Regions from separate parts of the Paenibacillus sp. N3/727 genome, predicted to be linked through region 1. Evidence: riboswitches for the same ligand, from Rfam matches in the RefSeq annotation. Region 1 holds a riboswitch; the other holds the start of a gene.
What was found. A riboswitch is a leader RNA that binds a small molecule or an ion and turns the genes downstream of it on or off. The one in region 1 is predicted to bind FMN.

Region 2: it holds a riboswitch for FMN, as region 1 does, so the genes downstream of both, MNQ98_RS06310 (DMT family transporter) here and ribD (bifunctional diaminohydroxyphosphoribosylaminopyrimidine deaminase/5-amino-6-(5-phosphoribosylamino)uracil reductase RibD) in region 1, are expected to answer to the same signal.

The regions. Positions count from the first base shown of each region.
Region 1 covers NZ_CP093336.1:2,421,658-2,429,523, reverse strand. The annotation lists gene MNQ98_RS10880 (hypothetical protein) at 1-455, opposite strand, end outside; gene MNQ98_RS10875 (DUF2953 domain-containing protein) at 514-1,203, opposite strand; gene scpB (SMC-Scp complex subunit ScpB) at 1,393-1,995, opposite strand; gene MNQ98_RS10865 (segregation and condensation protein A) at 1,964-2,758, opposite strand; gene ribH (6,7-dimethyl-8-ribityllumazine synthase) at 2,825-3,292, opposite strand; gene MNQ98_RS10855 (bifunctional 3,4-dihydroxy-2-butanone-4-phosphate synthase/GTP cyclohydrolase II) at 3,338-4,579, opposite strand; gene ribE (riboflavin synthase) at 4,623-5,288, opposite strand; gene ribD (bifunctional diaminohydroxyphosphoribosylaminopyrimidine deaminase/5-amino-6-(5-phosphoribosylamino)uracil reductase RibD) at 5,332-6,444, opposite strand; FMN riboswitch at 6,779-6,961, opposite strand; gene MNQ98_RS10840 (hypothetical protein) at 7,657-7,866, shown strand, end outside.
Region 2 covers NZ_CP093336.1:1,425,857-1,433,722, reverse strand. The annotation lists gene MNQ98_RS06330 (ABC transporter substrate-binding protein) at 1-149, opposite strand, end outside; gene MNQ98_RS06325 (LacI family DNA-binding transcriptional regulator) at 353-1,360, opposite strand; gene MNQ98_RS06320 (hypothetical protein) at 1,575-1,799, opposite strand; gene MNQ98_RS06315 (hypothetical protein) at 2,022-2,309, shown strand; gene MNQ98_RS06310 (DMT family transporter) at 2,477-3,460, opposite strand; FMN riboswitch at 3,590-3,747, opposite strand; gene MNQ98_RS06305 (DUF4855 domain-containing protein) at 3,975-4,184, opposite strand; gene MNQ98_RS06300 (GNAT family N-acetyltransferase) at 4,225-4,764, opposite strand; gene MNQ98_RS06295 (TetR/AcrR family transcriptional regulator) at 4,789-5,421, opposite strand; gene MNQ98_RS06290 (GNAT family N-acetyltransferase) at 5,618-6,454, opposite strand; gene erm (23S ribosomal RNA methyltransferase Erm) at 6,507-7,373, opposite strand; gene MNQ98_RS06280 (CPBP family intramembrane glutamic endopeptidase) at 7,629-7,866, opposite strand, start outside.

The DNA of each region.
Region 1 (7,866 bases):
CCGTTTACCATTTTAAGCGAGGTGTTGCCCGAAAGAATCTGTTCTCCTGCCCTTAATTCAACATTGTTAAAACGTACCCGCTCAAATGTTTCTGAACCTTTATCGTCTCTCTGGAACGGAATCTCGATACTCAAAGGTGTAATATTGATTTCACTGAGTGTCATGCCGGTCTGCTCCTGCAACCTCTTATCGGACTGCAGAGCTTTACTGTACAATGTTTCTCCGGCCTTTTTCCCGTCCACTTCAAACTGTAAACTCCATGTCTCATTAATCTGTTTCGTTTCTTCCAGGTATTTAAAACTGAAATCAGCGTTACGTAGCTGCTCATCCGTTAGCTTATAGATATCTTCGTACACTAATTCCTCACCTTCGGGCGGAAGCATCGTTCTACTTTCCGTTCTTACAACTTCACCGTTCTGCGACATTTCCATGCGGGGATCCCAGTAGGAAGCCACCCAAGGATAAATCCTCCGGTGGCCTTTTGAGACATCTCCTTCTTGAAGTCTTTACATATCACGTTGTCCGGTCAGCCTTAAATAAGGTGTTCTGCCAAATCTTCATTCCGCCTTTGACTTTCAATACTCGAATGACAAGTTTCAGTCCGGCACTGATGGCTCTACCACAGGAAATGCGGGCTACACAGCTGAAATCGGTCGACAATTGTGGCGGTCCGTTAAACTCAGGTAATACATGCAGCTGAGGTGTACTTTTCATCCTAAGATGAAAAGATAACCAGCCCAAGATCGTATGTTTCACTCCCCATACAGTACCCGCAGCTACTGCAGTTTCGGCCGCATTATCAAGGGCAAGAGAGGTAGACCAGCTGATCTCCGATAACCTCACATTGGACATCGTGTTTAGAAACCAAGCTTTAAAACCGTCAGTCGCCTGAAACAAATGCCGGTAGTCATTGAATCGAAGCTTCTGAAAATTTGAGTCTTCAATAAAATCTTGGCTGGTCCCTTCGGATTGATTAGAGAAATATTTGACTGTGTACTCAATGCCATTATTACTTAGCATAAAAGGCACTTCAATCCGCGCATTCACCAATCCGTATAGCATCCGAATTCTGACAATCATCCTGTATTCTTTACTTCGAAGTATAAGGTGCACTCGAATCGTAACGGTGGACGCCATGACGAGGATAAGCAGAGCAACCAATATAAGCAGCACCAGTATTAGTAGAATAAGCCATATCCCCACACTGTAACCCCCAAACATTGTTAAACACTCTTGGCTTAGTATGGCAAAACATCCGTAAAATGATTCGAAATGAACAGAAACAAGTAGAAACGACTTCGGCGTCCTTTTCAAAGGGCGACGGCGTTTCTTCAAGAAATATAAGCAAAAAACCCGGGATAAGAAAGCCCCAGGCCTATAATTGTCAAGATTTCAATTTACATCATCAATGGTAAGCTGCTTACCGTCCAGTTTATCAAACAGCATCTGAGTCTCTTCCTCTAGACTGTCCACATCAGCTTCGAATTGCGAAGGCTCCGGCAAATCCCTAATATTAGCCAGTCCAAAATAGTCCAAAAACGACTTCGTCGTTCCGTAGAGAATCGGTCTTCCGATCGCTTCCGCCCGGCCTACTTCCTCGATCAACCCCTTATTGGTCAGCGTATGAATCGCCCGCTCGGCTTTCACACCACGTATTTCCTCGATCTCGACACGGGTGATCGGCTGCCTATAAGCGACGATGGACAATGTCTCTAGCGCTGCCTGCGATAGGGAAGAGCGTGAAGGAGAATAAGCGAGCCTTTCGAAATAAGGGGCATGATCCGGCAATGTAGCCAGCTTATAACTTCCCGCTATTTGGATGATTTGAATACCTCTATGCTCCTGTTCGCAGCTCTTTTTCATCTCGTTCAGCGCATCGGTGATCATGTCAGTCGGCTGCTCAGTAATTTCTGCCATTTGTTTGACCGACAAACCCTCCTCGCCGGATAAAAACAGCAGTCCCTCAATAATCGATTTCAGCTTCGGAAAATCCATCAAACCTTACTTCCCCTCTCCACTCCATTACGATGTCATCAAACAACTTCTCTTGAAAGCACCATATTTGTTTCATTTTCATTAACTCCAGAATCGCCAAAAAAGTAACAACAATCTCATGCCTTACCATCTCTTCGTGCAGCAGCCTGGAGAACAGCACTCTTCCTCCCGGGCCAACACTTTCCAGAGTCTGTACCACCTGTCTTATCCGATCTTTAACCGATATTTCATCCCTTTGAATACGTGCATACGACGTACGCTTGACCGCTTTGCTGAGCGCCTTTTGAAAGGCGGCAATGAGGTCTGAGGTATGTAAACCCTGTACAGGATTTTCCTCAATCACAGGCATAAAAGGGGATAGATCTTCCGGTTCTTTAGAATAGATCAGGCTTCGCTCCCATTCACGTTCATGAAGATGCTGTGCGATTCCTTTATACTTCCGGTATTCGATCAGTCTCTGTATAAGCTCCGCCCTCGGATCCACATCGTCTTCTTCAAAAAAATCAAACTCGTCCATTTCAATAACCGGAGGTTTTGGAAGCAAAAGTTTACTCTTAATTGAAAGCAGTGTGGCAGCCATTACCAAAAACTCACTGGTAATCTCAAGCTCCAGCTCCTGCATGCTCTGTAGATAAGCCATGTACTGTTCGGTAATCTCACTGACGGGAATATCCTGGATGTCAATTTCCGCTTTATCTATGAGATGAAGCAACAGATCCAGCGGTCCTTCAAACGTCTCCAGCTTGTACAATACTACGGTCACGGTGAATCCTCCCGCCGAAAAATAAAATGCAGTGCCCGAAAAAAAGGGCACTACATTAAATAAGCACTATTTTAACTGTTTCGTCAAGTTTGCCATCTCAATCGCAGCCATAGCAGAATCCCAACCCTTGTTTCCAGCCTTGGTTCCTGCGCGTTCAATCGCCTGTTCAATATTCTCCGTAGTTACTACGCCGAAGATGGTTGGCACGCCAGTCTTGAGATTGATGGCAGATACACCTTTCGCAACCTCATTACACACATAATCGTAATGTGTAGTCGATCCACGGATCACTGTACCAAGCGTTATGACCGCGTCATATTTACCGCTTTCCGCCATTTTTTGAGCAATCAGAGGGATTTCAAATGCCCCGGGAACCCACGCTACATCCACCTCATTTTCTTGAACACCGTGGCGTTTCAACGCGTCTAACGCTCCTCCCAGCAGTTTGCTGGTAATAAATTCATTAAATCGTCCTACAACAATGCCATACTTTAACCCTTCGGATACGAGATTGCCCTCAAAATAATGTGTCATACTTGTCATCAACCTTTCGGATTGGTTTATTGGTTTAGTAGTTCGTTAATTGCTGCTTTGTTCGTTCTGTTCAATATCATCAAACTTCAGCATGTGGCCCAGCTTGGCCTTCTTAGTGTGCAAATAACCGGTATTATCCTCATTCTCTGGCATTTGGATGGGAACACGCTCCACAACTTCAAGTCCGTAGCCTTCAAGCCCTTTAATCTTCCGTGGATTATTCGTCAGTAGCCGGATTTGGCGAATTCCGAGATCCTTCAGAATTTGCGCTCCGATTCCGTAATCGCGCAGGTCAGCCGGAAAGCCCAGCTTCAGATTGGCATCCACCGTATCCAGCCCCTCTTCCTGGAGCTTATACGCCTTCAGCTTGTTAATAAGTCCGATTCCCCGACCTTCCTGCCGCATGTACAGCAAAACACCTTCACCTGCTTCATTAATCTGCCGTAAAGCTGCCTCAAACTGTGGACCGCAGTCACAGCGGTGGGAATGAAATACATCTCCGGTCAAACATTCGGAGTGTACGCGCACGAGAACCGGAGTATCCCCGTTAATATCGCCTTTTACAAGTGCCATATGCTCTTTGCTGTCAACCTCATTCGTGTAGGCGATGGCCTGAAATTCTCCGAAATCGGTTGGCATTCGCACGGAAACCTCTCGGTTGACTAGCTTATCCTTTTCATTGCGATAGTGAATCAGATCTTTAATGCTGATCAGCTTCAGATCATTTTTCTGTGCGATCTGGGCAAGATCCGGCAGACGGGCCATGGTACCGTCTTCCTTAATAATCTCGCAGATGACACCTGCAGGATAAGAGCCGCATAAGCGGGCCAGATCAACCGCAGCCTCCGTATGACCTGCACGGCGTAGTACGCCACCATCCTTCGCAACGAGAGGAAACATATGACCTGGTCTTCGAAAATCGGATGGCACCGCGTTAGGGTCCATAATGCCACGAACAGTTAATGAACGCTCGAAGGCGGAAATGCCTGTGGTCGTATCTTTATGGTCAATGGAGACGGTAAACGCCGTTCCGTGATAATCGGTATTTTGTGATACCATCGGTTTCAGGTCGAGTTCCTGAGCCCTTGCTTGGGTGATGGGCAAACACACTAACCCCCGGCCTTCCGTGATCATAAAATTGATCACTTCCGGTGTTGCTTTATCTGCGAGTGCGATAAAATCCCCTTCATTCTCCCGGTCCTCGTCATCTACAACAATAACGACTTTACCTCTCATTAAATCGTATATCGCTTCTTCTATCGCACTGAATTCAAATCGGTCATCCATTGCTGTTCCTCCTTCATTTTCATGGAGATGTAGTAAGGCTTAACTAAGCAAAACCATGCTCTGACAGGTAATCATGACTGATTCCACTGCTTGATGTTTTGCTGGCAGCCCCTTGAGAGCCGTAATGAAGCAGATGGTCAACATATTTGCCTAAGATGTCGTTTTCTATATTCACCGTATCGCCAGCTTTTTTGTATGCCAACACCGTTTCGGCAAGCGTATGAGGAATAATCGAAACAGTGAAGGTAGAATCATTAACTTTAACGACCGTCAGGCTGATTCCGTCCAGAGTGACCGAGCCTTTAGGTAAGATGTACTTAAACAGATCCAAGTTCGAAGGAGCAATCTCATAGACAACCGCATTTTGATCGGAATGAACGCTCCGGATCATCCCAGTGCCGTCAACATGACCCTGGACGATATGGCCTCCGAATCTGGCTCCAGCAGCCATTGCCCGCTCCAGATTCACCTTGCTTCCTCCTTGAAGCTCCTTGAGATTGGTGCTACGGTATGTTTCCGGCATAACGTCCACCGTAAACATGCTCTTACCGATCGTTGTTGCGGTTAAACATACCCCGTTGACCGCGACACTGTCGCCAAGCTTTAAATCATCCATTATACGTAATGCCGATATGCTAAGCACCATAGCTTCGCCTTTGCGACCGATCTGGCGCATTTCACCGATCTCTTCCACAAGTCCTGTGAACATAAGCCTCCTCCTTTCTGGATTGTGTCCGTTTTTTTGTATCAGCTCAATTTACGGATTCGGACCAGACCGGTGTTCCAGTGATGCACAAATTATCACCCAGTTGTTCGAATTCAACATCGTTCAATGTGATGGCATCGCTCATCTGCTCCACCCCACTAAACATGAAGTTTGATGGGGCACCCAAGCCGCCGACAATCTTTGGAGCCATAAAAAGGACCACCTTATCCACAAGCCTTTCTTCAAGCATGGATCCGTTCAGAGTGCCGCCACCCTCCAGCAGGATAGAGCCGATCTCCTTCTGACCTAATAGGTCCATTGCAAGCGTTAAGTCTACCCGGGGACCTTCGCCGCAGGAAATCACTTCAACTCCTATTTCTTGGAGTGCCTCCCGTTTCTTTGGATCCCCCTGCCCTGTTGTTAAAATTAGTGTTGGAGCTGCCCCGTCATGAAGCATTTTGCTCCTGAGCGGAATTCTCAGCTTGGAGTCCACCACAATTCGAGTCGGATTCAGTCCCTCAACCGGCAAACGAGTCGTAAGCTCCGGATCATCTGTTATGACGGTAGATACACCGACCATAATCGCTTGATGCCGATGCCGGAGAGTATGAACCCTATCTCTGGCTCCTTCATTAGATATCCATTTGCTATCACCGGTTTTGGAAGCGATTTTGCCATCCAATGTGCTTGCCGTTTTCAGCGTGACATAGGGCCTGCCTGTCGTTATATACTTCATAAACGGCGCGTTCAGCTTGCGGGAACGCTCGCTCAGAATCCCTGTATCTACCTGGATTCCAGCACCTTGCAGGATTTCAATTCCCTTGCCTGCAACAAGAGGGTTGGGATCTTTACTCGCAATAACGACCCGCTTGACACCTTCCGCGATCAACCTTTCACTGCATGGAGGCGTCTTACCGAAATGACTGCATGGCTCTAGTGTTACGTAAACCGTACTACCAGAAGCTTTGGCTCCCGCCATTTGGAGTGCATACACTTCGGCATGAGGAGCACCTCTTTCCAGATGAGTACCCATCCCGATAAGCTTGCCATCTTTCACAATGACACACCCAACTACCGGATTGATACCCGTCTGTCCTTGAGCCCGCTCTGCCATTTCCAGTGCCAGTGACATATAAAATTCATCATTCATCATATCCATCAACAATATTCGCCTCCCCTCACATCGAAGTTTCGCACTGACAAGCAGTCAGGTCGAACCGGGTTCAACATTCCTGTTCGGGATGTTGTCCGTTCTGCACAAAAAAGCCCTGTCCGGATCATATAATCCAAACAGGGCTTTGATTTAATTGGGAGAATAAATGTATAGTATGGACAGAAATAAACAAGACATGCTGGTTATAACCAAAGAAGAGCATCAACTGTACTGCTCAAAAGGCAATACCATTGGTTGCACATACTTTGTGAAAACCTGCACATATCAATTATTACTGTTCCTATCAGACTATACCGCAAAAATAAGCGATAATTCGCCTTCTCTCCTTCTCCCATCCAGACTATACTGTCGGTCCCGGATTTACACCAGGTCCACCGCATATACTTACGTATATCCGGGTCACGGACTAAGTCCGCAGTGATAAGCTTTTACATAGGCTCTACGCTTCTTCACCACGTCCATCACCGCCGGTAGGGAATTTCACCCTGCCCCGAAGGATCTAACTTAAAAACCTATTTTGTTGTGCTGGTCCCCAATGTTGTCTTTAGTGCTCTAACGTTCCTTATACGTTGATACATTAAGGGATTCCAGAATAAGATTACGATAAGATATATGACTCTTATTTCCTTTAGTTATCCGTAGTTATGCATGATTTCCTACCGATTTACTAAAAGGAAGGAATTACTTTTCCCTCAGTCAACTATCTTAATGCTTATTAAATTATCACTCAAAAACAAAAAAAGCAAGCGTAAATACGCATGCTCGTTCTTATGTATTTATTTTCCTTCAAGCCAATTGATGAAAACCTCTTTACTAACCCTAATCAATTTGCCGATTCTAATTACATGAAAAGGTGGGTTATTAAGCAACTCATATGTTTTTTTCTTCCAGTTAGTTCTACTCTTGGATACGGCGATTCAAATCTATCAAACTTGCTCATTAGACTTCTCATTATCTCTACCACGAGCTTCTAATGATTTTTCAAACTGACGCTCAACCTATCCTGTCAACTAATTCATTACAATACTTACAACGATTACTAACCCCATTGTAACAACTATGACACTGTGCGATTGATTCTTTGTCAAAAGGAAACCATCCGTCTCCAAGCATTTTTATTTTCCTATATATCCCATTCATTTAAACTTGTTTGGGTATCTCATCTCATATAAGATAATCTATTGAAGAGGTGAGTTTGTGTTAAATGTTAAAATCTCTATAGACAATGGAAATGGTAAAAAGGCTGAAATCGAGCTTTCTGATTCTGATAACATTAGCAAGTTAATGATTATCCAAAATGTCTTTAATCTTTTTGGAGTTAACTCAGATATACTAGAAATGACTAAGACATATGATCAAATAGGTGAAGCCTACAAATCATTTTTTAATGTGGTTGACTCAGTAGAA
Region 2 (7,866 bases), 1.0 Mb from region 1:
TTGTTCCCTTCGTTGCTGTTATTGCTTGGCGCCGGAGGCTCTGTTGTAGGTCCCGCTTCACCCGATCCTCCGCAGGCGCTCAGTACCATTACAAAAGATAACAGGAGCACCATCACCAATGACATTTTGGATTTTGCAGCTTTTCTCATATTTCCTTACATCCCCTTTGAAATAAATGTTGGAAAACTGGCATCCCTTACAGTCCAATTTATGAGATTCTAAGATCAGGAGTTTGCGGATCACCTCCTTAATAGAGCTTTTCGAATGGCTATGTCAAACCAAGCTTAAATTCTTTGTAAAAGCGTTTATATTTATAATATGAAAAGCTTTTCAAAACAGCCGAAAAGCAAGGCTATTTTTCCCTGGAAGACTCTCTGACAATGAGTTTATGCGCCATCCTCTCCCTTAGAACGCTAACGTTTCCTGTGGTCGCGAGCTCATGAAGCTTTTCGGCTGCCCGGTATCCCAGCTCATAGATCGGTTGGGCAATCGTGGTGAGCTTAGGAATAAACATATTCGCCATCCGCAAATTGTCAAAGCCTACGACAGACACCTGCCCTGGAACAAGCACATTCCGGTCCTTTAAGTAGGAAATGACGCCCATGGCAAATTCATCGGCTACACAAAACACCGCGGTCAGCTCCGGATAATCCGTAAACAATTCGTGTGCAGCGCCATAGGCGTGCTCGAAGCGGTGTGTCGCGAACCGAATCTTCCCGACATTACGCTCCAGGCCCGCTTCCGTTAGCGCCCTTACAAAGCCTTCATACCTGGGAGGCCCTGAAATCGAATTGTCATGATTGAACCCGATCATTCCGATTTCCTGGTGGCCAAGCTCGATCAAGAACTTCACCGCATCGTAAGCCGCTGCCTCGTCATCGATTTCCACACAAGGGATATCGTATTCATCTGAATATGTGGACAGGAGAACAACAGGTATTTTGGTACGGACCAGCTTTTCGTAGTATTCGGGATACAGGACATCACTGGCAAATACAATCCCATCGACCTGCTTCTCATGAAAGGTGTCAATATACGAGAGAAGCCGGTCCTTATCGCGGTCCGTATTGCATATCATCAGGCTGTAACCAAACTTAATGCACGCATCCTGCATTCCCCGGATAATCCCGGTATAGTAAAAATTCTCGATATCGGGAATGAGCAGACCCAGTGTAAAGGACTTCTTATAGATCAGGCCGCGTGCAAAAGAGTTCGGCTGATACTGCAGCTTCTCAATGGCCTCGAGTACCCTATTTCGTTTACTCTCCGCCACGGAGTCCGGAGTATTCATAACTCTGGAAACGGTGCTTATAGACACCTGTGCCATTCGGGCTACATCTCGGATCGTTGATTTTATCATATTAAACATCCTCTTCTGAAAACCTTTTCAAGGCGATTATAGCAAGGTAGTTAGTCATTGGCAATATATTTTTAAAGCGCTTTCATAAAAAATTTAAGGACAGCGATACGTTGTGACGTCGACCGTACTTAGCCTAAAGAAACACAGCATGAAACCCAAAAAAAGCAGGTCACCCACGGATGAAGTCATGGGACGGCCTGCTTTACCGTTTCTACTAAGTCAGCTGTTTTTTACTGTCATACGGATATCTGGCTATCCGCAGTGCGTATTCAAAAGCGTCAATGCCCGGCATTCCGCGTTCTTTGGCGATCGCGATCGCCTTATCCGTATCATAGGCTATCCTTCTGAGCTGGACGGCAATATTCCCGTGGCAAAAATCAATAATCCCGTAACTCGCTCTCGGGTCACCGTCAAATGGCAGACCGATACTGCCGCTCATATTTTTCTATGTGCTTATCCTTCATCCGGAAGTAGTTGGGGTCATAAAGTCCCCCTGCTTTCTTGTATTTGAGAAGCAACCAGTAAATTGGGTCCGACGCAATGTTAATCATGACTAACCAGATCTGCAGGAGAGAGCAACATTTTGCAATTCGGAAACGTTATACATCATACATCCAGACGAGGACCATTGATATTCATTGTGGATTCAAAGGAGGTTCAGATGAAACGTTTATTATGGTGTCTGCTCATCGTCTCCATGGTGGCAACCGGATGCACTGTCCCGGAGGAGTTTACCCGTGATACGGCGGAGGAAAAGGTGCTGAAGCTCGTACCGCAATGCGGTAACAGCCTCCAGACGTTCAATACGATTACAGACACACAGCAGCCCGGGACGGGTTATATTGTGACGGTGAAACAAAACTGTGAGCCGGAAAACGGAGAAGGGCCGCAAATGGAAACGATCTATACGTATTTGGTGACACCAGATGAGATCAAGCTGCTAAAGTGACGATACATGCTCGATCAATTAATTTGCGGGAAGAAAGAGAACAAGTAAACCACCCATTGGTTGTAGTTTTTCTTTGCGAGACAAGGATGCCGTTTGCTCCGAAGTTTGTACTTCTCTCTTAAAAAAAGCTGCCGAGTTGCCTCGACAGCTTGTTCATACAAATATTCTTATCCCTGCTCTCCCGCCAGAGAGCTGGAATCTGATTGTCTGGAGATCATAAACAGTGCGAACCAGATCAGCAGGAAGCCCGTAATTTGGGCGTAAGTGATAACCTCGCGGAACACGATCCAGTTAATCAGCACCCCTACCATTGGGAAGCTCAGCTCCCCAAGCGTCGCTACCGACGCTTTCGTTGTCGTAAGTCCTTTGTAATACACTAGCAGACTAAGCAAACCCGGCAGCAGTGCTTGACCGATCAGATTAAGCATAACCGCGGCAAAGTCCGTTGTTCCGGCAGCCGGCAAATTCCATGCTGCTCCTTCACTCCATGTAATGACGCTGAGCAGTGGAAGAGCCAGAACAAACCGCAGAGACGTGACCGTCTCATATTTCATCTGACCGACCATCAAGCGTCCCATCACTGTCGATCCGCCCCACAGTGCAGCAGCACCGAGTGAGAGCAGACTTCCGACCTGTATAAACTCGCTCCAATGGCCAATCGGAAGCGTGAATCCGAAGGTGAGTAAATACGTACCGCCAAGTGCCAAAATAAAGAGAACCGAAAAATGACGTGGAAGCTTTTCCTTAAGTAACAGACTAGCCAGAATAATGGCAAATAACGGTTGTAGCTTCTGCAGTAATAGCACGGCGTTCAGGTTCCCGCTCGTCAGTCCCATCGTAAACAGGATGGTCGCTATACCCGAGCCGCCCCATGATATGAAGAGCAGCGCGCCGACATGCCGCCAACCGAGACTCTTGAACTCGTGACGGTTTTTCCAGATAACCGGTATCGCGATAAGAGATATAATAACATGTTCAAGCAGTACGATCTGAGAGGAAGTCATATTCTTCAGAAGAATGATCCGGAACAGGGGATCTACACCCCACAGAGCCGCTCCCAATACAACCAGCCAAAATCCACCTTTAAAGCTGCTTTTCCCTTTCGCCGTTGAGGTCGGCTGCACCTTAACACTTGAGCTAACATTTTCCATCTTGCTGTCTCCTGTCCTGAATACGGAGTCTTACCAGCAGAAAGCCCCCGTAATCGACTATGTCGAAAGATACGGGGGCTGACCAAATAAGCCTGCCGAAAGCTTAAAAAAGCCCGCGACAAACTCATGTTTGATCTTCTCCCATCCGGACTATACCGTCGGCCTTGGAATTACACCAAGTCAGTCGCCATCTCAATCTCGAAACAGCGAGTCGCGGGCTGAAGCACGTTCACAAGTAACGCACCATCACCGCCGGTTAGGAATTTCACCTTACCCCGAAGATCCATATTCATTTATTATATTTTGTAATGCATGATTAACTTGAACTTATGATACTAAAATTTAGGACAATTCGCTGATACAAAGATCACACTGAAATTATAACACGAATAGTTTCATGTAAATACATTTTTTTGCAGAAAATCATGATAATTTCATATCATAAGTTTGTTACTGAGAATTATATAGTATATGTTGATAAGTTACAACCATAAAAAATTCTCTATTTACAACACTACGGTCGATAGGTCTCTTTTAAATAATCAAGCTCCGAATAATCGGTCTGACTCCACCGTTTATACACCTCATCAATATACCATTTGACAACTTTTTGGCGATTGGTCAGAGCTTGTTCTTCGCCTACCTCCTGTATGTTCATGTTCTCACTGATTCCGTCTCCGTCTACATCACCAAATCTTTCTCTCTTTAAAAGGTTGTATAACAATAAAAAGCAGACATGCGAACATGCCTGCTTTACAATGCATTTATCTAGCTGTCACATACTCATGCTGAAGAATCCCCATCTGGACAATGTCGCCCCACGTACCGTCCCGGAAGATCGCTTGCCGGGAAGCCCCTTCATGCTTGAACCCTATTTTTTCATATAAGTGTATCGCTTTTTGATTAAATGAGAACACCCTTAAAGAGACCCTATGCAAATTCAGCTCCAAAAATGCATAATCCAGCAGCAATCGGAGCGCCTCGGTTCCGTAGCCCTTGCCCCAGTAGTCTTTTTCGCCAATATCGATAATACATTCTGCATTGCGATTTTTGTAATCCAGCTGAATGAGAGAAATGATGCCAACCGACCGATCGCATTGCTTGTCCAGGATGATATAGCTTTTGGAAGTGTCAGATCCCAAAATAACATGGCTGACAAATTCGTGCGTATTTTCCTCAGTATACAAATCCAGTGAAGGACTGGTCGTTGTCATGACCTCAAGGTCATTTCTCCATTGGTTGTACATCTGCACATCATTCGTTGTCATCTTACGGAATTTAATTCTAGCAGATTCAAATAGCATTGCTTATTCTCCTTCCTAATATGTTCAATCTCCCTTATATCCGTCCCGGAACAACATGGACTTTAAAGAAAACACTAGCATTTCCATCTGTTCATCTACCTTTGTTATTTCATGACCCAGACGAGTGGTATTAAGTACGATTCCATCCATACATGAAATAAGATAGCGGGCAATATGAGCAATGGGCACACTTGGGTTAAATTCGCCTTGCAAAACTCCTTTTTGAAAAAATAAAGTTAATACCTCAATTAGTCTCTGGTAACGCATGTTCATGTAACTCTCGTTTCCTGAATCCGAGCGATAATGTAACGACAGAAAGTACTCGGCATTAGCCAAGGCAAGCGATGGCTCTCCAGCTTCCATCCCCTTCTGCTGCGTTAGGAGCCATTCAGTCAGCTGCTTCCAGTACGTCTGTGTGCCATCTTCGATTTGAAAAGACAAAGCATCTTCTTCATCCTCCAACCGAAGCAGCTCTTCATAGACATGTTCAATATTGTCAAAATAGGCATACAGCGCCCCTCTGGACACTCCACCTGCAACCATCAAATCCTGCATCGTAGCGCGATGATACCCTTTGGCAGTAAACACTTGCTTTGCCGCCTTCAGCAAGTCCGTTTTTTTCTGCTGCTTGTATTGTTCGCTCACTCTCGGAGACATCTCTTCCTACCCCCTTTGCAAATTAGACATAATTGTCGTTTTATGAAGTTTATTATAACCGACATTGATGTCGGTTTTCAAGAGCGAACGAGCTGCAGTTGAACTCAAGTGAAATAATACCTTTCTCAAAAAAGTAAAAAACGGACTGCTCAAAGTATATCGAGCAGTCCGAGTCCGTTTATTGTTCAAATTCCCCTCAAAACGTAAACCAGTATATCTTATAACGATGCGTTCTCATTAAGCCTGCTTTTTCTGCTGTTTTTTGCGAGGCGATGTTACTGTCCGTACAGTCCCACCATGCCATAATCCCATGCTCATGGAAATCGTTCAACAGCAGTTTCACAAGCGAGCTCGACAGCCCCAAGCGCTTATAGTCCTCCAATGTCTCTACACCAATAGTATGGGTCATTCCGAACTTCGCAGAGGATATGGCCAAACTCGCGATAACATTACGGTCAGTAATGGCAGCGTAACCGTGTCCTTCCGCTAAGAAATCGTTCACTGTCCCCCAAAACTGTTTAATATACTGAACTAAAAAGTCAGCATTTACCGCTCCATTCCGACCCCACTCATGAAGCTGCTGCGCGTCTAACCTGACAGCCGTAAATGATTCCGGAAAAACAGGGTTTCCGTTACCTTGATACTGCCCGGAAATTAGATCCGATTTATACACATATTGATAACTGTCTTTCAGCCCTCGATTACCAAGCGTATCTTGGATAATCGGCTGCCATTCCTCACCATCCACCGAAAACTCAAAATAATGAGTATCCTTCTCTTTCAGAAACGGAATGATCTCATCGTCTATCAACCTTTCCAAGGTCGCATTTGATATTCGCGATGAAGGGCACCCCATAAAACAAAAGCCCCCCAAACCTCCTGACCAGACGAGAGCTGATGAAGGATGATCATAATCGTCCACCCACACCTCACCGGGATTATGCCCCGTTACGACTCCTGCAAACATGGCATCACTGTCCATACGAAGCAGTTGTTTTCCCAATCGTTCATTACGTTCTTCTATTAAAAACATTTGAATACACGTCCTTTATCATAAGGCCGACTCATCCCGCGAAACCTGATGTTTATCGCCTATATTTATTTTTTGGTGAAACGCTATTTCGTAATCTTGGCCTTCGATAGGGTTCCACATGCCGCATCATGGAAAGAAACACGTCCCCCCATTGCTGTTCGTTGAGCGTACAAATTGACACATTCCTATCCAGCTTAAGCGCTCTTGCCAACTTTGTGATCTGTGCAGGTGAGAATACATCTCCCAATGCTGCGGAGAATGGCAGCCGTGGATCACGTAAGGCGTGAACTGCGAGTGCCATAAATTTGGCATGATCCTGCGGCGGAACCAGCGGATTTTTCTTTTTGCGGATGATCAGCACGGCCGAATCCACTCTCGGACGAGGTGAAAAATGTTCAGGAGAGACGGTCCGTACGATCTGGAATTCAAACCACATTCTCCATTTCAATATGCGTGGATCTGTTATCGGTACCGACGTAAACCTCCTGGCTGCCCCCTTCTCAACAATGAGGATAGCGTACTTTAGAGGCACGCCTGGATAACCAAGCAGCTTATCGAGAATGGGGGTCGTAATGGAAAACGGTATATTCGATACAACCGAAAACGGATCTCTTGGAAGATCAGTCTGCAAAAAGTCGGCTTGTCTTACCCGGACATTCGATATGTCTTTCGTCTTCTGGGCAAGCTTCTCAGCATAGACGGGATCGTTCTCGACGGCCAGCACCATCCCGGCTTTTTCAGTCAATGGAAGGGTAATCGCTCCCATCCCTGCACCGATATCCATAACCGTATCATTCGAGTTTATATGGGCAAGCCGGATCATTTCCTGGATCAGCGGCTTGTGGATTAACAGATGCTGCGAAGAAAAGTTCGGCGATTGCGCAAACTTTGCTCCGCGGATTTTTTTATTTTTTAACACAAAAAGCACCTCATTCATTCGTATATGAGAGAATGAAAAAGGTACAGATCAAATAACCCTTGATCATTTCACAAAAAATGAAAGGGCATAAATGTTCTGTACCTTACACTATCTCAATCGAAAAAATGCGATGCAGCAGCACATACAATCAAAGCCTCCGTCCATTTAAATGAGCTAGGTTTTAAAAAAACTACATGATCAGTATACCAAACCAATGTATCGAAAGGTACTATTTTCCATGAATGGACTACTTCTTTATACTAATCCAAATAAGATAAACCCGATGGTATTAATCGCAAGGTTAGCACTCATATGAACCATCCACGATGTATAAATGTTCCCGTTTCTTTCATTCAACCAATTGAATAACAAGCCTGCCACAAACAAACTTACAATTAGCAAAATGAATAGCGGAACCGTAAACCAGCTCGTCATCATGGCGATATGATACACGGAAAATGCACCTGCGCTGAATATATAAGCGAACTTGCGC